Regions from separate parts of the Mesorhizobium sp. B2-3-6 genome, predicted to be linked through region 2. Evidence: predicted binding sites of a transcription regulator. Region 2 holds the regulator's gene; the other holds the start of a gene.
The links. The regulator LexA, encoded in region 2, represses DNA repair genes until DNA is damaged. The targets are predictions, from matches to a motif close to TGTTCNNNNTGTGTTCNG.

Region 1 (12,411 bases), on a different contig from region 2:
TGCATCCGATCAAGCTTGTCGGGCAGGAGGCGCCAGGCGGCGCCTCCTGCAAGATGCTTACTTCCTGGCGAGGCCGGGAAGCGTGACCTGAAAGACAAGGAACATGGTGTCGACATCGGCGCCGTCCTCGGCCTTGTAGGGCGCGCCGACCTGGAAACCGTCCTGGGCGAGGAAATCGTTGTCGTTGGCGACGAACAGGAAATAGTCGTCGGGCAGCTTCGGATCGAGCACGCTCGCCAGCGACATCGCTTCCCACTTTTCCGAGAGGTTGTCCTTGTCGTTGGGCGCGCCATTGTGCAGGCCGAAGCGGGCAAGCTCGGCCTTGTCGTTGATGTCGATGAACGGCGTCAGCCTTGCCGGCGTCACCGACGGATCGAGCACGCCCTTGGGCGCCACCGGCTTGTCGGCGGCATCGAAGGGACCGCCGGCGATGTCGGTCGCGCCGGAAAGGTCGACAATGTCGATCTTGCGATACAGCGACTCTTCGCCCTTCAGGCCCTGGCCATTGCCGCTGTCGCGCGCCAGCATCAGGAAAGCCGTGTCCGACAGCGCCACGATCTCGCTTTGCGCAGCCACCTTGGTCTTGCCCTTGGCGTCCTTGAACACCGGCAGCGGCACGACATATTCATGTGCCAGCTTGAGATGGGCAAGATCGGAGGCGTCATAGATCAGCGCCCTGGTGTTCTGGCGCGTCGAGGCCGAATCGCCGCCGTCCTGCCGGGTCGCCGACTGCAAGACCGCGATCACGAACTTGCCGTCCGGCGTCATTGCCATGCCTTCGAGGCCCTGATTGTTCTGGCGGCCGGTTTCGGGATCCTTTGGGTCGGGTTCGGCAGCACCTGGGCCCGGATTGTCGGAAGCAAAATTGGCCGTGCCGTGGCGCATCGGCACGAGCGCGGCCGGAGGCTGGGTCGCCGACATCAGACGGCCGTCGGCGGAGAAGCGGTAGATGTCGGGACCGTATTCGTCGGAAACGAGCATGGTGCCGTCGGGCAGCCGCACGATCGCCTCGTTGTCGAGCGCGAGCTTGCCATTGTCGGCCTGCGGCAGGACAGGCATGTCGCCGGCGGCGGGACGCACGCCGTTCAGCGGGTCGAGACCGCTGGCGTCGGCGCCCTTGTCGTCGGTCAGGAGCATGGTGTCGGCGAGCGTCGCCTTGACGCCGGTCTGCTCCTGGCCGGCCGCGGGCGCGGCACCTGGCGCCACCGGGGCGAACTCGATGTTGATCGTGTTGAGGCGCGGCCGGTAGTCGGTGGTACCGACGACGTTATAACCGCGGTCGGGCAGCAGCCACAGCGAGCCTCTGTAGGTGCCGGCATCATGCGTCCAGCCCGCGGTGTCGATCGACATGCCGGAGCCGGAGCCGAAGGTCTCGCCGAACCTGTCGCGCTGGCCGGCCGGGATGCGGCCAACCCCCACCAGCCCCTTGTTGACGAAACTGGCGCCGCCGACGCTGGCCGAGCTGTCGGCGAAGGCGGGCAGCGAAACGGCCGAGGCCGCCAGCGCGGCGACCAGCAGCCGCAACGAGAATGAGCGTAGATGCGTCATGGATATCCCCTTGATGACAAAGCGCCGGGACGGCGGAATTCTGAGGTTGCCTGGCGGCGGCGAGGCTGCCGCCCTGGAGGGCCGCTTGTGCCCTCGGCAAGCGGTCTAAGGCGCGAACATGATGCTTGCATGACAGTTGGTGACGCATTCGCGTCGGCCCGCCGCGACGCTGCTGGGGAAGTGCGGCCGCGCCGGAAAATCGATCGTTCCAACACAGGTTCGACAGCGTCCAGGAGCTGTTCGCAGTACTAGACACTTATGTACAGTACGTATATGGTGCCGGTTTCGGACAGTCCGGGGAGGGAAGCCTTGAAGTCTCACTACCGCGCAGTCGTCATCGGGGGAGGAGTGGTGGGCGCTTCGGTGCTCTATCACCTGGCGCGGTTCGGCTGGTCGGATGTGGCGCTGATCGAGCGCGCCGAACTGACGGCGGGGTCGACTTGGCATGCGGCGGCGGGGTTCCACGCGCTCAATGCCGACCCCAATGTCGCCGCGCTGCAGGATTACACCATCAACCTTTACCGAGAGATCGAGGCCGAATCCGGCCAGGACGTCGGCCTGCACATGACCGGCGGCGTCAACATCGCCAGCGATCCGGCGCGCTGGGAGTGGCTGAAATCGGCCTGGGCGGTATTCCAGTCGGTCGGCATCGAGACCGCCCGGCTGGTGACGCCTGACGAGATCAAGGCGATCTGCCCGATCGTCGACGTCACCGGCGTGCTTGGCGGCCTCTACGATTCCAACGAGGGCCATCTCGACCCTTACGGCACGACGCATGCGTATGTCGGTGCCGCCAAGAAGCGCGGCGCCGACGTGATCCTGCGCAACCGCGTGGTCGAGCTGAAGGCGCGCGCCGACGGCCATTGGGATGTCGTCACAGAGCAACGCACCATCACCGCCGAGCATGTCGTGAATGCCGGCGGGTTGTGGGCCAAGCAACTCGGCCGCATGGCCGGGGTTGAACTGCCGGTGACGCCGATGGAGCACCATTATTTCGTCACCGAGGACATTCCGGAAGTCGCTGCCCTCGACAAGGAGATCGGCCTGGCCGTCGATCTCGACGGCTTTTCCTATCTGCGGCAGGAGCGCAAGGGCGTGCTGCTCGGCGTCTACGAGCAGAACCCGAAGCACTGGAACATGGACGGCGCGCCGTGGGATTACGGCATCGAGCTCATCCCCGAAGACATCGACCGCATCGGCCCGGAACTTGCCAAGGCGCATGAGCGCTTCCCTTGCCTGGCGACGGCAGGCATCCGCAAATGGGTCAACGGCGCCTTCACCTTCACCCCGGACGGCAATCCGATCGTCGGGCCGGTCCGCGGCCTGAAGAATTACTGGGTCGCCTGCGGCGTCATGGCCGGCTTCAGCCAGGGCGGCGGCGTCGGCAAGTCGCTGGCCGAGTGGATGATTTACGGCGAGCCGCAGGCCGACATTTTCGGCATGGACATCGCCCGCTACGGCGCCTTCGCCGCAAACCGGGAATATCTCAGGCAGACGACGCGACAGTTTTATTCTCGTCGTTTCGTCATGACCTTTCCCAACGAACGGCTGCCTGCGGGCCGGCCGCTGAAACGCCCCGGCGCCTATGACGGCATGAGTGCGGCGGGCTGCGAATGGACGGCTTCCTGGGGGCTGGAAATCCCCGCCTATTTCGCGCCGATGGGATTCCGCGAGGAGACGACGCTCAGGCGCTCCAACGCCTTCGACATCGTCGGTGACGAGGCGCTGCAAGTCCGGCGCGCCGCCGGCCTCATCGATATCTCGGCCTATGCGCGCTACGCGATCACGGGACCGGGCGCGGAGGCCTGGCTCGACAGGCTGCTGGCCTGCAGGCTGCCGAAGGCGGGACAGGCGAGGCTGGCGCCGATGCTCGGGCCGGACGGGCGGCTGAAGGGCGATCTCACCGTCTTCAACTGGGGCAATGGCGACTACTGGCTGATGGGCTCCTACTATCTGCGCGAATTCCACATGCGCTGGTTCGAAGCGCATATGGCTGAAGGCGTTTGCGTCACCGATATTTCAGATGCGATGTCGGGCTTTCTGGTCACCGGCCCCAATGCCAGAAAGATCGTCGAGCGCACGACGCACCAGGACATCTCCCCCAAAGCATTGCCATTCATGGCATGCGGCGAATTCGACATTGGCATGGTGCGGGCAAGGATGGCTCGCCTCTCCATCGCCGGCGAACTCGGCTTCGAGATCAACTGCCCGGCCACCATGCATGCCACATTGCGCGAAACGCTGCTTGCCGCCGGCGAGGATCTCGGCCTCGCCGAGATTGGCTATTACGCACTCAACGCGCTTCGGCTGGAAAAGAGCTTCGGCATCTGGTCGCGTGAATCCACGCAAGGCTACACGCCCGGCCAGACAGGGCTCGACCGCTTCATTGCTTTCGACAAGGGCGATTTCATTGGCCGCGAGGCGGCGCTGGAGGAACGCAAGGCCGGTGTTGCACGACGGATCGTGACGCTGGAAGTCGATGCCATCGACGCGGACGCCAGCGGCTTCGAGCCGGTCTGGCACGGCGCTCGGCGCGTCGGCTTCGTCACCTCCGGCGGCTTTGGCTACACGATCGGCAAGAGCGTCGCGCTAGCGTTGGTGGATGGCGATTTTGCCGAGGAAGGAACGGCGCTTTGCGTGCACATTGTCGGCACCGAGCGGCCGGCGCGTGTCATTCCGGCTTCGCCCTACGATCCCTTGGGCAAGGCGATGCGGCAATGAGGAGGTTTCCGGATGATCGATGACGCGGCACGCGAAGGCAGGCGCGAGCGCCGGCGAGGACGCATCGGCGAGGCCGGCAGCGAGAGCAGCCGCCGGCCCAATTACCGCTCGCTGAAGAACCCGTTCCTGCCGCAGCCAATCTTTTCGGACGACCACGTCGCCTCGATCCACGACACGGCGCTGCGCGTGCTGGAAGAGCTGGGCATCAAGGTTCTGCTGCCGCAGGCGCGCGACCTGCTCGCTCGCGCCGGCGCCCTGATCGACCCCGAAACCGACATGGTGCGGATCGGCCGCGACATGGTGGCGGCTGCACTGGCCTCGGCGCCAAAATCGATCCAGACCCATGCCGGTGACCGCTCCCGCGATCTGACGCTGGAACTCGGGTCGATGACCTTCCTGGCCGGGTGCGGCGCGCCGAACGTCACTGACCTCGAACGCGGCCGCCGACCAGGCACACTGGCGGCCTTCGAGGAGTTCATCAAGCTGGTGCAGCATTTCGACGTGCTGCACATGCTGGGACCTTGCGTCGAGCCGCAGGACATCGACAACCGTTTTCGCCACTACGCCGTCAACCGGGCGCAACTGACCCTGTCGGACAAGCTTCCCTTCATCTTCGCGCGCGGCACCCCGCAGGTCGACGATAGTTTCGACATGATCAGGTTGGCGCGCGGGCTGTCCGAGGACGAGTTCCGCTCGGGCGCCCATTGCTACACCGTCATCAACACCAATTCGCCGCGCCAGCTCGACATCCCGATGGCGCAAGGCATCATCGACTTCGCCAGGGCGGGCCAGGTCCTGATCATCACACCCTTCTGCCTGGCGGGTGCGATGGCCCCGATCACGGTGGCCGGCGCGCTGACGCTGCAGCATGCCGAGGCGCTGGCCGGGTTGACGCTGGCGCAGATCGTGCGGCCGGGCGCTCCTGTCGTCTACGGCTCCTTCTCCTCCAATGTCGACATGAAATCGGGCGCGCCGGCCTTCGGCACGCCGGAGCATATCAAGGCGACGCTCGGAGCCGGCCAACTGGCGCGCTTCACCGGCCTGCCGTGGCGTTCGGGCGGCGGCAGCGCGGCCAACATCTCCGATGCGCAGGCGGCGCATGAGACGCAGTTTGCGCTGTGGGGCTCGGTGCTGGCAGGCGCCACCGTGTGCATCCATGCCGCCGGCTGGCTGGAGGGGGGGCTGAGCGTTTCCTTCGAAAAGCTGGTCACCGACATCGAGGCGTTGCAGACGGTGGCTGAACTGTGCGCCGCCACGCCCGGCGACGACGATGCCATCGGCTTCGAGGCGATCGCCGAAGTGCAGCCCGGCGGCCATTTCTTCTCGGCAGGTCACACCATGGCGCGCTACCGCACCGCTTTCTACGAGCCGCTGGTGGCCGACTGGTCGAATTTCGGCAACTGGACGCAGGCCGGTTCCAAGACCGCAACCGAACGCGCCACCGGTATCTGGAAGCGCATCCTCGCCGATTTCGAGCCGCCGGCGACGGCCATTGCCACGTCGGCTGTGCTCGATGAATTCATCGCGCGCCGCACCGAACAGGGCGGGGCGGCGCCGGTCTCGTGAGATAGCTTATTCCTCTCATCGTCCTGAATTGTGGGTGCGATCCGGAACCTGCTGCACCTCTCATGCATTCATGGCACGGCCGGTGCCTGCTCGCATTGCGAGCCATTGAGGGAGGACGACCACATGGGTTTCGACCAGTACCACGAACCGCCCGAAGAATTGTCGCAGGAGGTGCGAACCTTCGCCCGCATGATCACCTCGCTGATCGAGGAAGCGGAAGCGATCTCCTGGTATGAACAGCGCATGTCGGTGGAGAAGGACCCGCAGGCCCGCGCCATCATGAAGAACGCGCAAGGCGAGGAGTTCAAGCATTTCGGCATGGACCTCGAATTCCTGCTGCGTCGGAAGCAGGACTGGCGCGCGGAACTGAAGGAAATCCTGTTCACCACCGGCGATATCGTCAAGGCTGGCGAGGCGGGCGAGAAGAAGGTGGATTGAGCGGTCCGGCCCGGGTGGTTACCGAAAGTTCCTTTCACTCCGGACGTCCACGCTATTGGAATTGATTCCAATCAATTTTAGCTGTGAAATCGCAAATATAATTAGCATCAAAATCTACTTCGATTTCACAAGAAAACCTCAGGATTTTTCGGCCAGCTCCTTACCCGAGCCAGTGTCCATTTTTCTCACACCGCCGCGACAAATCCGTCCAGCACGCGTTTCTGGCCGGCTTTGTCGAAGTCGATGGTCAGCTTGTTGCCCTCGATGGCCGCGATGTTGCCGTTGCCGAATTTCTGGTGGAAGACGCGGTCGCCGACGTTGAAGGGGGACGGTGTGTCGGCGACGGATTTGGCGACCAGTTCGCCGTCGATGGTGCGGCCCTTGATCGAGGTGCGGCCGGCGCCGTAGCCGCTGTCGGTCTCGCCATAGCCGATGCGCTCGACCTGGTGGCCGGAGCGCGAGCCCCAGTTGCGATCGGTCGCCTCGGTGCGGTTCTGCTGCGCCCGCTGCCAGCCCGGCGTGGCGTAGCTGTTGGAGAAGGCGCCGGATTTTTCGGCGCCGACATTGTCGAACCGCGAGGCGCCATAGGGGTTCTGTCTTCCTGCCCCCTGGCCGCCCCGGCCGGAAGCGAACGAGCCGCCGCCATAGGAATTGCCGTAGCCGCCATAGGAGTTGCCGCTTTCGGCGACTTCGACATGGGTTTCAGGCAGTTCATCGAGGAAGCGGGAGGGAATCGTCGATTGCCACAGGCCGTGGATGCGGCGGTTGGAGACGAACCAGATGTGCAGGTTCTTCTTGGCACGGGTGACGCCGACATAGGCCAGCCGGCGCTCTTCCTCCAGGCCGGAACGGCCGCCTTCGTCCAGCGCGCGCTGGTGCGGGAACAGGCCTTCCTCCCAGCCCGGGAGAAAAACGGTCTCGAACTCGAGGCCTTTGGCCGAATGCAGCGTCATGATGTTGACGGCGTCGAGTTCGGCGTTCTGCTCGGCATCCATGACCAGAGCGACATGTTCGAGGAAGGAGCGCAGCGATTCATACTCCTCCATGGAGCGGATCAGCTCCTTGAGGTTTTCCAGCCGGCCGGGCGCCTCGACCGAACGGTCGTTCTTCCACATGTCGGTGTAGCCGCTCTCTTCCAGGATGGTCTCGGCGAGCTCAGTATGCGGCGTGGTTTCCAGCGCCTTCTGCCAGCGTTCGAAATTGGCGGCGACCTCGCGCAATGCGGCGCGCGGCTTGGGCTTCAATTCATCGCTCTCGGCGAGCTTGGCAGCGGCTTCCAGCATCGGTACACGCAGCGCGCGGGCCGTGTCGTGGATCTGACGGATGGTGGTTTCGCCGAGGCCGCGCTTGGGCACATTGACGATGCGCTCGAAGGCGAGATCGTCGGCGCCTTGCGCGACGACGCGGAAGAAGGCAAGCGCGTCGCGGATCTCCATGCGCTCATAGAAGCGCGGGCCGCCAATGACGCGGTAGTTGAGACCGAGCGTGACGAAGCGGTCCTCGAACTCGCGCATCTGGAAGGACGCCCGCACCAGGATCGCCATGTCGTTGAGATTGTGCTTCTGGCGCTGATAAGCCTCGATGGTCTCGCCGACAGCGCGCGCTTCCTCCTCGGAATCCCAGGCTGCGTGGACGTTGACCTTGCCATCCTCGGGATCGTCGCGATCGGTGAACAGCGTCTTGCCGAAGCGGCCTTCATTGTGGGCGATGAGGTGCGAAGCGGCGCCGAGGATATGCGCGGTGGAACGATAATTGCGCTCCAGCCGGATGATGGTGGCGCCGGGAAAATCCTTGTCGAAGCGCAGGATGTTGTCGACCTCCGCGCCGCGCCAGCCATAGATCGACTGGTCGTCGTCGCCGACGCAGCAGATGTTTACTTTGTTTTCGCTCACGGGCTGTTCCGCGCCTGCCGGCGCGGGCCCGACCCCTCTTTTCTGCGCGCCTTCGGCGTCGCGGGAGGGGCTTCGCAAAGGCTCGGACGCCCGGTCGGGCTTGCGGCCTTCGGCCGAATGCAAATCCGTAGACGTCGCGCTACGCCCGCTATTTGGCCGCTGCGCCAGGAGCCGCAGCCACATGTATTGCGCGGTGTTGGTGTCCTGGTACTCGTCGACGAGAATGTATCTGAACCGCTTATGATACTCCTTCAGCACGTCCGGATTGGCGCGGAAGATGCGGATAGGGTGGCAGAGCAGATCGCCGAAATCGCAGGCGTTCAGCGTCTGCAGGCGCTCCTGATAGGCCTTGTAGAGCTCGCGGCCCTTGCCGTTGGCGAAACTGCGCGCATCGCCCTCGGCGATATCAGCCGGGCCTTGCCCCTTGTTCTTCCAGCCGTCGATCATCTGCGCGAACTGCTTGGCCGGCCAGCGCTTGTCGTCGAGGCCCTCGGCCTGGATCAATTGCTTGATCAGCCGCACGACGTCGTCGGTGTCGAGGATGGTGAAGTCGGATTTCAGCCCGGCAAGCTCGGCGTGCCTGCGCAGGAGCTTGACGCCGATCGAGTGGAAGGTACCGAGCCAGGGCATGCCCTCGACATTGCCTTCGCCGATCAGGATGCCTATGCGCTGCTTCATCTCGCGTGCGGCCTTGTTGGTGAAGGTCACGGCCAGGATCTGCGAGGGAAAGGCTTTTCCGGTCGCCAGGATGTGGGCGATGCGGGTGGTCAAGACGCGCGTCTTGCCGGTGCCGGCGCCGGCCAGCACCAGAACGGGACCTTCGGTGGTTTCCACCGCCAGCCGCTGCTCGGGGTTCAACCCCTTGAGATAGTCGGGCGCGTTGTTGTGGCCGCTGCGGGCAGCCATGGCGCGCGCGGCGATGCCCGACGGGGCGGTGGGCCGCGCATCGGGTTCATCGAAAAAGGGCATGTCTTCGGAAAAGCCGGACATCGCCCCCGAATGTAGTGATTCGGCGGAGAAAGACCAGAACTGTCTACGTTTTGTTCCACCCCTGATTGTTTCCGGCCTGCTTGACAGGCAGGGCGGGTGAGGGAAAGCTGCGCAAAGGGCAGGGAGGGGATCCTGTTGCCCACGGCCGCCTCGAGGCGCGCAACAGTCGAAGGAGTATCATCTTGGCTGTCACCATCACCTCCCTCATTCTCCTCCTCATCGGCCTCGCGCTTGGCGCCGGCGGCATCTGGTTGGCTTCACTGGGAGGTAGCTGGTACTACATCATATCAGGCATCGCCTTCCTCATCGCAGCATGGCTGCTCTACCGGCGCAGATCCACCGCGCTCTGGCTCTACGCCGCGATCGTGCTGGGCACGCTTGCCTGGGCGGTCTGGGAAATCGGCTTCGACTGGTGGGAACTCGGGCCGCGCGGCGGCATCATCGTGCTCGTCGCGTTGTGGCTGCTGACGCCGTGGGCGAGGCGGGGCCTTGTTGGTCCCGATGGCCGCGCGCCGCTCATTCTCGCCGTGTTGGCGTCGCTGGCGGTCGCCGGCTATTCAATGACGACCGATCCCAAGGATATTGCCGGCAATCTCGACATCGACAAGGTGACCCCGGCGGCCGATCTCGGCGGCGACATACCTGCCGGCGAATGGCACTTCTACGGCCGCACGCCCTATGGCCAGCGCTATTCGCCGCTCGACCAGATCACGCCGGAGAACGTCGCCAACCTGCAGCCGGCCTGGACTTATCGCACCGGCGATGTGAAAGGTCCCGACGACGTCGGCGAGACCACCTATCAGGTGACGCCGCTGAAGATCGCCGACACGCTCTACATCTGCACGCCGCACAATTTCGCCATCGCCATCGATGCCGCCACTGGCAAGGAGAAGTGGCGCTACGATCCCCAGGTCATGCTCGACAAGGACCGCCAGCACCAGACCTGCCGCGGCGTCTCCTATTACGCCGATGCCAAGATTGGTGCCGGGCAGCCTTGCGCCGCGCGTGTCTACCTGCCGACTTCGGATGCGCGGCTGATCGCACTCGACGCCGCCAACGGTCAGGTCTGTCAGGCGTTTGCCGAAGGCGGTACGCTGAACCTTCTGACCGGCATGCCTTATCCCAAGTCCGGCTATTACTATTCGACATCGGCGCCGCTGATATCAGGCGACAAGATCATCGTCGGCGGCGCGGTCAACGACAATTATTCCACGCAGGAGCCCTCCGGCGTCATCCGCGCCTTCGATGCCTCCACGGGCGCGCTGATCTGGAACTGGGATTCCGGCAATCCCGACCAGACCACGCCCCTGGCGGCAGGCCAGACCTACACCGCCAATTCGCCCAACATGTGGTCGACGCCGAGTGCCGACGAAAAACTCGGCCTGCTCTACATACCGCTCGGCAACCAGACGCCGGACCAGCTCGGCGCCGGCCGCAGCGCCAATGTCGAGAAATTCTCCTCTTCGATCACCGCGCTCGACCTCAATACGGGGCAATTGAAATGGGTGCGCCAGACCGTGCATCATGACCTTTGGGACATGGATGTGCCGGCGCAGCCGAGCCTTGTCGACATCACCAAGACCGACGGAACGGTCGTGCCGGCGCTGGTCGGGCCGACCAAGCAGGGCGACCTCTACGTGCTCGACCGGCGCACCGGCGAGCCGGTCATCCCGGTCAAGGAAGTGCCGGCGCCCGGCGGCGCCATCGAAGGCGACCACACATCGCCCACGCAGCCGGTGTCGGACCTTTCCTTCAATCCGCCGCCGCTGACCGATGCCGACATGTGGGGCATCACCATGTTCGACCAGCTGGCGTGCCGGATTGCGTTGCACAGGCTGCGCTATGAGGGCCGCTACACGCCGCCATCGCTGCAGGGCACGCTGGTCTATCCCGGCAATTTCGGCGTCTTCAACTGGGGCGGCGTGGCGGTCGATCCGGCCCGGCAGGTGCTGTTCGGCATGCCGACCTATCTCGCCTTCACCTCCAGGCTTGTGCCCCGCGCGGACGTGCCGCCGCCAGGCGACGCCAAGGGCAGCGAGCAGGGGCTGAACCGAAATGACGGCGCTCCTTATGCGGTGGTGATGGGACCGTTCCTGTCGCCGCTCGGCATTCCGTGCCAGGCGCCGCCATGGGGCTATGTCGCCGGCGCCGACCTCAGGACCGGACAGATCGTTTACAAGCACAGGAACGGCACGGTCTACGACATGACGCCGCTGCCTTTGCCGCTGAAGGTCGGCGTGCCCGGCATTGGCGGGCCGATGATCACCGCCGGCGGGGTGGCTTTCCTCGGCGCCGCGGTCGACGACTACCTGCGCGCCTACGACCTGACCTCAGGCAGGCAGCTCTGGCAGGCGCGCCTGCCAGCCGGCGGGCAATCGACGCCGATGACCTATACGGTGGCTGACGGGCGCCAGTTCGTGGTCATCGTCGCCGGCGGCCATGGCTCGGTCGGCACCAAGCCCGGCGATTACGTGATGGCGTATGCGCTGCCGAAGTAGGAACGGGTGCGGTCTCGCAGGATCGCGCCCTAACTGATTCCGAGATGGCTCTTCAGGCTGGGTACCGAGCCGAGCACTTCATTGGTGAGATCAGGCCCGGCGGCGGCTTCGGCCTGCTGGATCAGCGTGGCGCCGGCCTGCCTGATCTGCGCCATGTCGAGGCCGGAAGCCTTGAGCGCGGCGACGCCGTTGATCAGTGCGCCGGCCTTTTCGCCGAGAACACCGCCCAGCGCGCCTTGCAGCGACGACAGCAGGCCACCACCGCCGGCCGCGCCGGCGGCCATGACGTCGTATTGGCGGGCGAGATCATCGGCGCCGGGAATCTTGGCGAAGAAACCCGAAACCTTGGTGCCTTCCGCCTCGTGCTCCAGCACCGAGAAGATGGTGCCGACGACTTTCTCGGTCGTTGCCTGGTCGAGGCCCGCCTTTTGCGAGACGGTGTTGACGATATCCTGGACGTTCATGGTCTCACCTCAAATTTGGGAATTTCGGGTCCGTGCAGTGGTCCCGGCCGATGCGAAGCTCGATCATCGACCGCCTGCCTGCGTCCGCAAGCCTGAAGCGTAATGCCTGAGCGGCGGCCAGGGCAAGGACGAACGCGCTGGTGAGGATCGGCATGGTCATCGGCGGCGCTCCTTCTGGTCGGGACGGGATGGCACGGCGCATCGGTAGCACGCAGTTTCCCTTATTGTTGTGGCAGGTGCCTGCAGGATTCATGGCGATGACCAAAATGTGATGTGGGCGCCGACATTGCCGGC
Region 2 (12,411 bases):
AAGTCGGGCGACTACAAAGCCGCTGGCGAAGATGGGGCGGTCGCCTGATGGCGCTGCTTCCGGTCGCAGCAGCGCTCGAACGCCTGCTGGAGGGTGCTGCGCCGCTTGCGAGCGAAAGCGTTTCGCTCCTCGAGGCCGTGGATCGCGTTCTCGCGGAACCGGTGGTGGCGTTGCGCACCCAACCGCCCTTCAACGCCTCTGCCATGGACGGATACGCGGTCCGCGCTGTCGATGTCGCGTCCGTGCCGTCCCGGCTTTCGGTGATGGGCGTGGCGGCGGCCGGGCGCGGCTTTGACGGCGCCGTCGGCAAGGCGCAGGCCGTGCGCATCTTCACCGGTGCTCCGCTGCCGCAAGGCGCAGACACCATCGTCATCCAGGAAAACGTTCGTGACCTCGGCGGCGGCAGCATCGAGGTGGTCGAACCGACGGCCGAGGGGCGCAACATCCGCCGCTTCGGGCTCGATTTCTCCGAGGGCGACATCCTGCTGGAAAAAGGCCGCGTGCTCGATCCGGCAGCACTGTCGCTTGTCGCCTCGGCCAACCATCCCCGGGTGGGCGTCGTAAAGCGGCCGCTGGTTGCCATCATCGCCACCGGCGACGAGCTGCTGCCGCCCGGCAGCGAACTCGGCCCCGACCAGATCATTTCGTCAAACGCCTATGGCGTCGCCGCCGCCGCGCAATCGGTCGGCGCGCATGCGCTTGATCTCGGCATTGCCGCTGATCGCGAGGAAGCCATCGCGGCGCTGGTCAGGAAAGCGGTCGCGGCCGGCGCTGATGTCGTCGTCACGCTTGGCGGCGCCTCGGTCGGCGACCACGATCTGATCCATGACGTGCTGACCGGCGAAGGCATGACGCTCGGTTTCTGGAAGATCGCCATGCGTCCCGGCAAGCCGCTGATGTTCGGCCGCCTCGGCGACATCAGGTGCATCGGCCTGCCCGGCAATCCGGTGGCGAGCCTCGTCTGCTCGCAACTGTTCCTGAAACCGCTCCTGGCACGCCTCGGCGGCCGCGATTTCCGGCAAGATATTCGTCAGGCAAGGCTGGGCGCCGCCATGCAGGCCAATGATCTGCGCCAGGACTATGTGCGGGCGGTGGTCAGGCAAGAGGCCGGCATGCTGGTGGCAACCCCTTTCAGCATCCAGGATTCCTCGATGCTGAGGATACTGGCCGACGCCAACGGACTGATCGTGCGCGAACCGTCTGCGTCCGCCGCGGCTGTAGGAAATGCCTGCAGCGTTATAATGCTGAGGTGAAGTTTCGCCGTTTTTCTACTCCGCAAGCAAAGTTCGTGTCAGCGGATGGACCGGATCAGCCAGGCCTTCGACAATGTCGTAATGATGTCGGTCCGGCTCGACCACCGCGCTCGTGACGGCACCAAGCCCTGTCCAGATATTGGCCAGCAAGGCGTTCTGGCGCAAGAACTCGGACCGCTCGCCGCCTCCGGCCCAGCACGTGACGCGAGCGCCATCCATGGGCCGCAGCAGCGCCGGGCTTTCCGTCAGCGCCTCGGCTTCATCGATTTTCAGCGCCGCGTTCATGCCGGTGCGCATAAGCGGACGCAGGTCATGCAGGCCCGAAATCGAAACGACGTGGCGTACGCGCCTTGCCACGCCGGCCGCCAGGGGCGTTGATGTCGTCGCCATGCGGCTGGCGAGATGGCCGCCGGCCGAATGCCCGGTCAGCATAAGCGGTCCCCCGACCATCGCCGCCGCCTTGCCGATCGCCGCGCCGATCTCGTGGGAGATGCCGGCGATGCGTATGGCGGGGCAGAGCGTATAGGACGGCATCGCCACGGCAAAGCCGCTGTCAACCGAGCCCTTGGCGAGATGCGACCAGCTATCCTTGTCGGACTCCAGCCAGTAGCCGCCATGGATGAACACGACGAGCCCTTTGGGCTTGGCGGCGGGAAGGAAGAGATCGAGCCGGTTGCGCGGCCTGTCGCCATAGGCGATGTCGAGCTGAGCCCTGCCCTTTGCCGCAAGCGCATCGCGAAATGCCTGCGCCGGTTCGACCCATGCGGCCGGCCAGCGATCGCTGCCGGCGATGTTGGCGCCGTTGGCGTAGGCATTGTCCCAATCGGCAATGCGATGTTCGAGCATCGGCACCCTCCCCCGGACGGCATCGTTTCAGCCGCTAGCAATGGCGATCGACAGCGGCAACGTCAATGCTCCAAGGCAAAACATTTTAGGCTTGAAACAAATTTCGACTGGTGCGATCCTGTGCTTTGTTCAGCGATGGGCGTGAGGCAGACAGGGGCAGCCGAAAATGCTTGGGCCATCAGCGCATATCGACACGTTCACGCGCGATAACCTGCCGCCGCCGGATCAATGGCCGGACTTCCTGCTCGACGGCTTCGACTATCCCGAACGGCTCAATGCCGGCGTCGAACTGACCGACAGGCTGGTCGAGAAAGGGTTGGGCGACCACACCGCGCTGATCGGCAACGGCCGCCGCCGCACCTACAAGGAATTATCCGACTGGACGAACAGGCTGGCGCATGCGCTGGTCGAGAATTACGGCGTCAAGCCAGGCAACCGGGTGCTGATCCGCTCGGCCAACAACCCCGCAATGGTGGCCTGCTGGCTGGCCGCCACCAAGGTCGGCGCCGTCGTGGTCAACACGATGCCGATGCTGCGCGCCGGCGAACTCGCCAAGATCGTCGACAAGGCCGAAATCACCACAGCGCTGTGCGACACCAGGCTGATGGACGAGATGACCGCCTGCGCCAAGGACAGCGCGTTCCTCAAGCAGGTCATCGGCTTCGACGGCACCGCCAACCACGACGCCGAACTCGATCGCGCCGCCCTCGACAAGCCCGTGACGTTTACCGCGGTGCAGACCGGGCGTGACGACGTCGCCCTGCTCGGCTTCACCTCAGGCACGACAGGCGTGCCGAAGGCGACGATGCATTTTCACCGCGACCTCCTGATCATCGCCGACGCCTACGCCCGCGAGATCCTGCAGGTGACGCCTGACGACATCTTCGTCGGCTCGCCGCCCCTGGCCTTCACCTTTGGCCTTGGCGGGCTCGCCATCTTCCCGCTGCGTTTCGGCGCCGCGGCGACGCTGCTGGAACAGGCAACGCCGCCCAACATGGTCCACATCATCGAAACCTACAAAGCGACGATCTCCTTCACCGCGCCCACCGCCTATCGCGCAATGCTCAAGGCCATGGACGAAGGGGCCGATTTATCGTCGCTGCGCGTCGCCGTTTCGGCCGGCGAAACCTTGCCGGCGCCGGTGTTCGAGGAATGGACTGAGAAAACCGGAAAGCCGATCCTTGACGGCATCGGCGCCACGGAAATGCTGCATATTTTCATCTCCAACCGCTTCGATGACATGAAGCCTGCCTCCACCGGCAAGGCCGTTGGCGGCTATCAGGCGCGCGTCGTCGACGACGAAATGCGTGAAGTGCCGCGCGGCACCGCGGGCAGGCTCGCGGTGCGGGGACCGACCGGCTGCCGCTACATGGCCGATGCCAGGCAGAGCGACTATGTCCGCGACGGGTGGAACCTCACCGGCGACACGTTCTGGCAGGACGAGGACGGTTTTTTCCACTTCGCAGCGCGCTCCGACGACATGATCGTCAGTGCCGGCTACAACATCGCCGGCCCAGAGGTCGAAGCGGCGCTGCTGGCGCATGCCGATGTCGCCGAATGCGCGGTGGTCGGCGCCGAGGATGCCGAGCGCGGCCAGATCGTCGAGGCTCATGTGGTGCTCGTGCAAGGCGTGGCGCCAGACGCAATGACCGTCAAGCGTCTGCAGGATCACGTCAAGGCCACGATCGCGCCCTACAAATATCCGCGCTCGGTAAAATTCATCGCCGCTTTGCCCAAGACGCAGACCGGCAAGATCCAGCGCTTCCGGCTGCGCGCGGAGAAGATCAATTGAGCAAGCCCTACGACCCGTCCGCCGAGGGCGCGGAAATGTCGTTCAAGGAGCGCATGTCCTACAGCGACTATCTGCATCTGGAAAAGGTGCTCGAGGCGCAGGAGCCGCTTTCGTCAGCCCATGACGAGATGCTGTTCATCATCCAGCACCAGACATCGGAACTCTGGATGAAGCTCGCGCTGCACGAAATCGGCGCCGCAATCCGCTCCATCCGCGCCGACCGTCTCGAACCGAGCTTCAAGATGCTTTCGCGCGTCGCCCGCATCTTCGAGCAGCTCAACAATGCCTGGGACGTGCTGCGCACGATGACGCCCAGCGAATACACCGAGTTCCGCGACGCGCTTGGCCAGTCCTCGGGCTTCCAGTCGTGGCAGTACCGTGCCATCGAGTTCATGGCCGGCAACCGCAATCTCGCAATGCTCGGACCGCACAAGCACCGGCCGGACCTCAGCGAGAAACTGGAGGCGATCCTGGCGCAACCGTCGCTCTACGACGAGGCGCTGCTGCTGCTCGCCCGTAACGGCTTCGACATCGGTGCCGACGCAAGGCGTACGGACTGGCGCGAAACGCGGACCGAGAACGAAGAGGTCCTTGTCGCCTGGCAGATCATCTACCGCGACCCGCAGCGCTACTGGATGTTCTACGAACTCGCCGAGAAGCTGGTCGATTTCGAGGATTATTTCCGCCGTTGGCGCTTCAACCACGTCACCACGGTCGAGCGCATCATCGGTATGAAGCGCGGCACCGGCGGCACATCGGGCGCGTCCTACCTGAAGAAGATGCTGGAGGTGGAGTTGTTCCCGGAGCTGTGGAAGGTCCGCACCCGGCTCTGACGTAGCTTTGCCGACTGCATATCGTTATCCCGAACCCACTGCGCTTTTCTGAGCGACAGGCTCTTAAGTCACCGCCGCCTTGACGGCGAAACGCGCCTCCTGCCACGCGTCCGTGCGCAAAATGTCTTCCAGCACCTCGACAGCCTGCCAGACATCGACATAGCCGACATAAAGCGGCGTAAAGCCGAAGCGAATCGTGGATGGCGCGCGGAAATCGCCGATCACGCCGCGCTCGATCAAGGCCCGCATCACCTGATAGCCATGCGGGTGGAGGAACGACACCTGGCTACCGCGCTCATTGCCGTCGCGCGGGCCTTCGAGTTCGAGGCCGTAGGCGCCGCATTTTGCCTCGACGAGCTGGATGAACAGATCGGTCAATGCGATGCTCTTCCTGCGCACCTCTGCCATGTCGACGTCGTTCCAGACATCGAGGGCCCCTTTGAGCGCGCGCATCGACAGCACAGGCTGCGTGCCGCAGAGAAACCGGCGGATGCCTGTGCCGGCAGCAAAACCCTGTTCGAAGGCGAAAGGCCGCGCATGGCCCCACCAGCCGCTGAGCGGCTGGCGGACATCGCCATGGTGGCGCTCGGCCGCGTAGATGAAGGCCGGGGCACCTGGGCCTCCATTGAGATATTTGTAGGTGCAGCCGACGGCGAAATCGGCGTTCGAACGGTCGAGCTCGACCGGCAAGGCGCCGGCGGTATGGCAGAGATCCCAGACGATCAGCGCGCCGGCATCATGTGCCGTCCGCGTCAGCGCGGCCATGTCGCGCAACTGCCCGGATTTGTAGTTGACGTGGTTGACCAGGATGACCGCGACCCGCTCGTCGATCAGTTCTTCTATGGTCGGCGCATCGACACCCTCGAGCCGCAGCACCGTGCCCGGCCGCGTCGAGGCAACGCCTTCGGCCATATAGAGATCGGTCGGAAAGCTGTCCCCCTCGGCGACGATGACTGACCTGTCCGGCCGCATCCCGAGTGCCGCATGCAGCACCTTGTAGATGTTGATCGAGGTGGTATCGCAGACCACCGTCTGGCCGGCGGCGGCCCCGATCAGGCGCCCGAGTTGGTCGCCGAGTTCGACCGGCATGTCGAACCAGCCGGCGGTGTTCCAGGCGCGGATGAGATCCTGCGCCCACTCCTGCGTGGCGGCCTTCTGCAGCTCGCCGAACACGGCGGGCGAAGCGGCGCCCAGCGAATTGCCGTCGAGATAGATCACCCCCTGGGGCAAGGTGAAGCGGTCACGCATGGCACGCAGCGGATCCGCGGTGTCCATTGCCTCGATCGCTGCGAGATCGGGAATTTTGCTCATGGTCGCGATGTTCCTCGGTGAGAAGAGCGCCCTGGAAACGGGCCGGCTGTTTTGCCGCCCGGGCAAGGGCTGGCCGCATAGAGGCGCAAGAACAGGGTGAACGCCCGGTTCGATCTTTGCTCGATTTCCGCCCGAGGCAATTCCTCGAGCACCCCAACGATCCGGCGAACCTGGAGATCGCCGATCAAAAGACTGATGTAGATGTCGGCGGCTTCGGCAGGATCGTCACAGGCGATCAGGCCGGCCCGACTTGCGGTTCGAAGCAGGTCACCAACAAGCGGCATTATGGTATTGCGGCCGAATTGCGCGATCGATTGGCCAAGCGTGCCTGTATCGTTGACGTCGCCGGCCGCGGCGCGATTGAGCGCCACCGCCTTGTCGCCCGTCACGAGGGTCAGCAGGACTGGCCCGAGCAAGTTCAGGGTTTCGAGCGGATCGCGCGCCTGGTGAAGGGCGTCCTCCAGCAGCTTCCTTGCCTCTCCCGCATTGGCTTCGATCAAGGATCGAAACAGGGTCTGCTTGTTGCCGTACCAGTTGTAGAGGGTTTCGTTCGAGGCCAATGCCCGCTTGGCGATAGCAAGCAGGGAGGCGCTCTTGTAGCCGGCTTCCCGGAGCACCGCATAGGCGGCCTCCTCTATCCGTTCGCGTCGCGCGGCCTGCTTCGGCGTGGTCATTGGTGTTCCTCTTCGAAAACCGTACATTATTATACGGTTTCGTCAAGCGAACGAACGAACGCAGCCCGTCGCGACCAGTGGTGGTGTCTGGCCGTTTTCCGGCGGAAGTTGGCATTTTGGTTTCGTTTCGTTCACGAGCCGCAGGGGTTTCTAATCCGCCCAAACGCACCCCGCACCTGCCGGTCACCCAGCTTGCAGGCTTGTGCCAAGAGTGGGGACCGGTCGGGCCACAGGCCATTAACCAAAATAGTTTCAAAGGGCCCGGGAGCGCATTGACGACGGACCGCGCTGGCAGGATGCTGGCTGCGGGAGGGCATTTCGTTTCCGTCGCCTTAACAAATTCATTAAACTTTAAATGGTTGCGGAACACAACTGGAACAGATAGTGTTTGTTCTGGGTTTGTTTTCTGATTCTGGTTCCAGACCCTTCGTGCAATGCCTTTGGGGGCCGCCATGCTCACGCGCAAGCAACATGAACTCTTGATGTTCATCCATGAACGGCTGAAGGAAAGCGGCATTCCGCCGTCCTTCGACGAGATGAAGGAAGCGCTGGACCTCGCCTCCAAGTCGGGAATTCATCGGCTGATCACGGCGTTGGAGGAGCGCGGCTTCATTCGCCGCCTGCCCAACCGGGCGCGCGCGCTGGAGGTGCTGCGCCTGCCGGACTCGATCGCGCCGGGTCTTAACGCGGCAAAGAAGTTCTCCCCGAGCGTCATCCAGGGCAGCCTCGGACAGGGCAGCAGCCCTAGCCGGCAGATCAAGCCGGCGACGTCTTCGCGTCTGCCCGCTGCCGGCAATGACGACGATGCGGTTTCAGCGGTGTCGATCCCGGTCATGGGTCGCATCGCAGCGGGTGTGCCGATCGACGCCATCCAGCATCAGACGCATTCCATTTCAGTGCCGCCTGACATGATCATGGGCGGCGAACACTATGCGCTGGAGGTCAAGGGCGATTCGATGATCGAGGCCGGCATTTTCGACGGCGACACGGTCATCATCCGCAATGCCGACACCGCAAGTCCCGGCGAGATCATCGTGGCCCTGGTGGACGAGGAGGAAGCAACGCTGAAGCGCTTCCGCCGAAAGGGTGCTTCGATTGCGCTCGAGGCTGCCAATCCGGCCTATGAAACACGTATTTTCGGACCGGACAGGGTCAAGGTGCAAGGCAAGCTAGTCGGCCTGATCAGGCGCTACTGAGCGGGGTCGGCGGTGGGCTTTTCGGGTTTACGGTAAGGCGGCAGTCCCCTTGCCTCGCGTGAGAATTTCCGCTGTTCGTGCCAAGGCCGATATGGCCTGTCGACGGCAAAGCTGACCCGTGCCGGTGCCGTCGCCGATTGCTGGTCGAAGAAGACGGCGGCACTTCCCTTACGAGCGAGCTGCCGCTTGGTGATGACGAGAACCAGCGGATTGTGGCAGGGATCGTAGCCCGCGGGGTCGTTGATGACGATCAGATCCGCATAGGAGCAGGCCCTCCAGGCGTCCTTGCGATCCTCCACCTGCGCGATGATCGCCCCCGAGGGATGCCGGGCCATGCACAGGCCTGTGAAGCAATAGAAAGGCGCTCCCGCCGGAAGTTGCGCGGGATCGAAGATGTCGAACTGTCGGTCTCCGCTGTCGAACAGTTCCGGCGCAACGATGGTTTCGGACTTCAGCGCGCGTTTCCAATTATCGACGGTGAATTCGTTCGGGCGCGCCCGGTTGATCGCGAGCTCACCGCCGCCGATCGGCAGTGCCACCAGGCGGGCATCCTCCGAAATCAGCACGTCCGGCGTGCGCGTGTCCGAGACGGTCAACAGGCCGGCGAGCGCGAAGGGAAGTGCCGCCAGCCGCAGCCATGTCGTGGCCATCGTCGCGATGACCAGGGCGATCGCCACCAGAAGGACGGATTGCTGCGAAATCAACCCGACCGCGTCGACCGGCGAGCGTTGCGAGATCCATCCTGATATGGCGATCATCGCGGTCAGTCCCTTGCCCATCAGATAAAGGGATGGTCCATCGAACCCGAACGGCATCAGCAGCGCACTGGCAACCGCAAGGAACATCACGACCGAAACGATCGGCATGACGGCAAGATTGGCGAACAGGCTGAGCGGCGACACGCGCTGGAAATGCCAGATGGCGAAAAGCGCCGTGGCGCTTCCCGCGATAATCGAGGTCATCGCCAGCCCACCTGTCGCCAGCAGCAATTTTCGCGTCAGGAGGCCAGGCAAGGTCCGTTGCGGCGGCGGGGTCCGCGCTTTGTCGGCTTTGCGATCCGACCAGCCGGCATAGCCGCCGACCAGGGCCGCGGTGGCGGCGAACGACATCTGGAAGCTCGGCCCTACCACCTCGTGCGGCGACACCACGATGACGGCGATCGCCGAAATAGCCAGATTGCGCATGGTGAGTGCCGCCCGATCGCACAGAACGGCGATCAGCATCACCGCCAGCATGATGAAGCTGCGTTCGGCGGCGACAACGACGCCCGAAATGACGAGGTAGGCGGCGATCGAGAAAAGTGCCGCCGCGGCCGCGTATTTCTTGACCGGCCGGCGGGAGGAAAAATTCGGGAACAGCGCGAAGCCGCCACGCAGCAGACCCATGACCGTGCCGGCGACCAGCGCCATGTGCAGCCCGGAAATTGAGATGATGTGGTAGATGCCGGTGCGTCGCATCGCTTCATTGATCTCGTCGGGAATCCCGGCGCGCACACCCACGATCAGCGCCGCGGCGATCTCGCCCTCGGCACCGCCGATGCTGCCCCTGATATGGTCGGCAATGCTTTCGCGAGCACTCTCGATGGCGGCTGAAAGGGCGGCCCACAGCGGCCTGTCATCGGCTGAGACGATTTTGGGGTTGCCGAGAAAGAAGCCGCTGGCGCCTATGCCGGCGAAGTAGCTGTCGAAGGAAAAGTCGTAGCTGTCCGGCCGCACCGGTCCGGTCGGCGGCAACAGCCTGGCATAGCCGGTCACGAGCGAACCGGCCGTCACTTCAGCCGGCACCTTGCGTGCCGAAAGGCGAACGCGCTCCGGCGCGTAGAGTAGTTTCGGCCGCGCGGTCGATGTCACATCGATGGTCAGCCGGATGCGCCCGGTCTCCATCTGGTCGACCGAAACGACGCGGCCGGTGATTTGCGTGGAGATTTCCGAGCCCAGCATCCGCGTTCCCGCTCGCCACGTCTCGACTTTGCCGGCGAGCATGCCGAGCGCGCACAACAGCGCCGCCATGAAGCACAGATGCGTTTTCGGGCATGAGCGTGAAACGAGCGCGCACAGCGACATCAGGATCGCGACCGCGACAGGCTTGGCAAAGCCCGGCTCCGCCGCCAGCGAAAAATAGGCGATCGATCCGCATGCCAGGAACACCGGCACGAGCAGAAAGGCTATGCCCCGATCGAGTTCGAGCTCGGACGCTCTGGCCACGCCGTTGCGCAGACGAGGCCATGAAGCACGGCCGAACTCACGGCGCAGACGCACGGCCGCGCCGGCTGCGGGAATGCCGGGCGGCGTGGAAACATCCGCCGGCGGCGACTTGCCCGGCTGCTGTAGGGGCGGCAACGCCAGCGGCAATGAGGCGGGCGCGGGCCTGGCAAAAAGAGCGCGTTCGCTGACGCCGGCAACGACGTCCTCGCCTTCCTCCGCGCCCCGGCCCGCTCCAGCCATCGGGTCTGCCCCTTGCGCCCTCGACACCCTATGCTACATGAACGCGCGACGCGCGAAAGTGCGTGTGATCCGCACCCCGCTCCAGACGTTTCCCGAGAGTTGTATGTCCGACAAGGTTGTCACCCGTTTTGCCCCCTCGCCCACCGGCTACCTGCACATCGGCGGCGCGCGTACAGCGCTTTTCAACTGGCTCTACGCCAAACACACCGGCGGCACGATGCTGCTGCGCATCGAGGACACCGACCGCGAGCGCTCCACCGATGCGGCGACAGCAGCCATTCTCGAAGGACTGACTTGGCTCGGCCTCACCTGGGACGGCGATGCCGTCTCGCAGTTCGAGCGCGCGCCGCGCCATCGCGAGGTGGCCGAGGAGCTGGTGCGCATGGGCAAGGCTTACTATAGCTACGAGACCCCTGCCGAGCTTGAGGCAATGCGCGAGGCGGCGCGGGCCAGGGGTCTGCCACCGCGCTATGACGGAAGCTGGCGTGACCGCGACCCTTCGCAGGCGCCTCCTGGCGTCAAGGGCGCGATCCGCATCAAGGCGCCGACCAAAGGCGAGACGGTGGTGCATGACCGTGTCCAGGGCGACGTGCGCTTTCCCAACAAGGATCTGGACGACTTCATCATCCTGCGCTCGGACGGCAATCCGACCTACATGCATGCCGTCGTCGTCGACGACCACGACATGGGCATCACCCACATCATCCGCGGCGACGACCACCTGACCAATGCCGCCCGCCAGACCGTGATCTACAACGCCATGGGCTGGGATGTGCCTTCAATGTCGCACATACCGCTGATCCACGGCGCCGACGGCGCCAAGCTGTCGAAGCGGCACGGCGCGCTGGGCGTGGAGGCCTACCGCGCCATGGGCTACCTGCCCGAAGCGCTGCTCAACTACCTGGCTCGGCTCGGCTGGAGCCACGGCGACGACGAGATCATGTCGATCCAGGACATGATCGCCTGGTTCGATATCGGCGATGTGAACAAGGGCGCCGCCCGCTTCGATTTCGCCAAGCTGGAGGCGCTAAACGGCGTGCACATGCGCCGCATGGGCGATGCCGAGCTGTTCGACATCTTCATCGCCACCTTGCCCTATCTCGAGGGCGGCCCGGCAATGGCCGCACGCCTCGACGACCGGAACAGGGCACAGTTGCTGGCAGCGTTGCCGGGGCTGAAGGAGCGCGCCAAGACGCTGGTCGAGCTTGTCGATGGCGCCGCCTTCCTGTTTGCCGCGCGGCCACTGCCGATCGACGAGAAGGCAGCCCTGCTGCTCAATGACGATGCGCGCAAGGTCCTGCGTGGCGCTCACGACGCCCTCGAGGCGGTTTCAGGCGACTGGACGGCGGCCTCGGCTGAAGCCGCGATCCGCGACTATGCGACGGCCGGCGGCTACAAGCTCGGCGCCGTCGCCCAGCCCTTGCGCGCCGCCTTGACCGGCAAGAGCACCTCGCCCGGCGTCTTCGACGTTCTAGCCGTGCTTGGTCGCGAGGAGAGCCTGGCGCGCATCGCGGATCAAATCGATTAGGAGCAATCTGGCCCAAGAAGATTGGCATTGAAAGGCGCGTTTCGCAGTGCAACATTGAGCCTTGGCCCAATCTGGCACGCACTTCCTAAAATGCGGTCGCGAATACGCGCATTCGGTGACTTCGACGTGTCGCTTTGCAGAATTTGCCTTTGCCGGCATGAGGAAACAAGAAGGAGTTTGCAATGACCGAAGCTGCGACAAGACGGGAACTGGGCGGCAAGACCCAGGAAGCCACGGCAAAGCTGGAATTCGCCGGCAAGACGCACGAATTCAAGGTGCGAAGTGGTTCGGTCGGGCCTGACGTCATCGACATCGCCACGCTGTACAGCACCACCGGCGCCTTTACCTACGATCCCGGCTTCACTTCGACGGCAAGCTGCGAGTCCGAGATCACGTTCATCGATGGCGACGCCGGCATTCTCCTGCATCGCGGATATCCGATCGATCAGTTGGCCGAACATGGCGACTTCCTCGAAGTCTGCTATCTCCTGCTCTACGGCGAACTGCCGACCAAGGCGCAGAAGGACGATTTCG

Region 1: FJ953_RS03395 (UvrD-helicase domain-containing protein) is a predicted target of LexA. The motif match lies at 9,196-9,213, and genes of this name have one in related genera.

What each region holds. Positions count from the first base shown of each region.
Region 1 covers NZ_VFVW01000001.1:693,888-706,298, forward strand. Annotated here, with positions in the region: gene FJ953_RS03375 (esterase-like activity of phytase family protein) at 58-1,548, opposite strand; gene FJ953_RS03380 (FAD-dependent oxidoreductase) at 1,858-4,269, shown strand; gene FJ953_RS03385 (trimethylamine methyltransferase family protein) at 4,282-5,835, shown strand; gene FJ953_RS03390 (hypothetical protein) at 5,959-6,273, shown strand; gene FJ953_RS03395 (UvrD-helicase domain-containing protein) at 6,459-9,155, opposite strand; gene FJ953_RS03400 (glucose/quinate/shikimate family membrane-bound PQQ-dependent dehydrogenase) at 9,338-11,653, shown strand; gene FJ953_RS03405 (hypothetical protein) at 11,683-12,117, opposite strand; gene FJ953_RS30370 (hypothetical protein) at 12,122-12,277, opposite strand.
Region 2 covers NZ_VFVW01000008.1:161,963-174,373, reverse strand. Annotated here, with positions in the region: gene moaC (cyclic pyranopterin monophosphate synthase MoaC) at 1-48, shown strand, start outside; gene glp (gephyrin-like molybdotransferase Glp) at 48-1,253, shown strand; gene FJ953_RS22860 (alpha/beta hydrolase) at 1,269-2,099, opposite strand; gene FJ953_RS22855 (AMP-binding protein) at 2,266-3,891, shown strand; gene kynA (tryptophan 2,3-dioxygenase) at 3,888-4,724, shown strand; gene kynU (kynureninase) at 4,788-6,035, opposite strand; gene FJ953_RS22840 (TetR/AcrR family transcriptional regulator C-terminal domain-containing protein) at 6,032-6,709, opposite strand; gene lexA (transcriptional repressor LexA) at 7,162-7,905, shown strand; gene FJ953_RS22830 (ComEC/Rec2 family competence protein) at 7,899-10,349, opposite strand; gene gltX (glutamate--tRNA ligase) at 10,453-11,877, shown strand; gene gltA (citrate synthase) at 12,060-12,411, shown strand, end outside.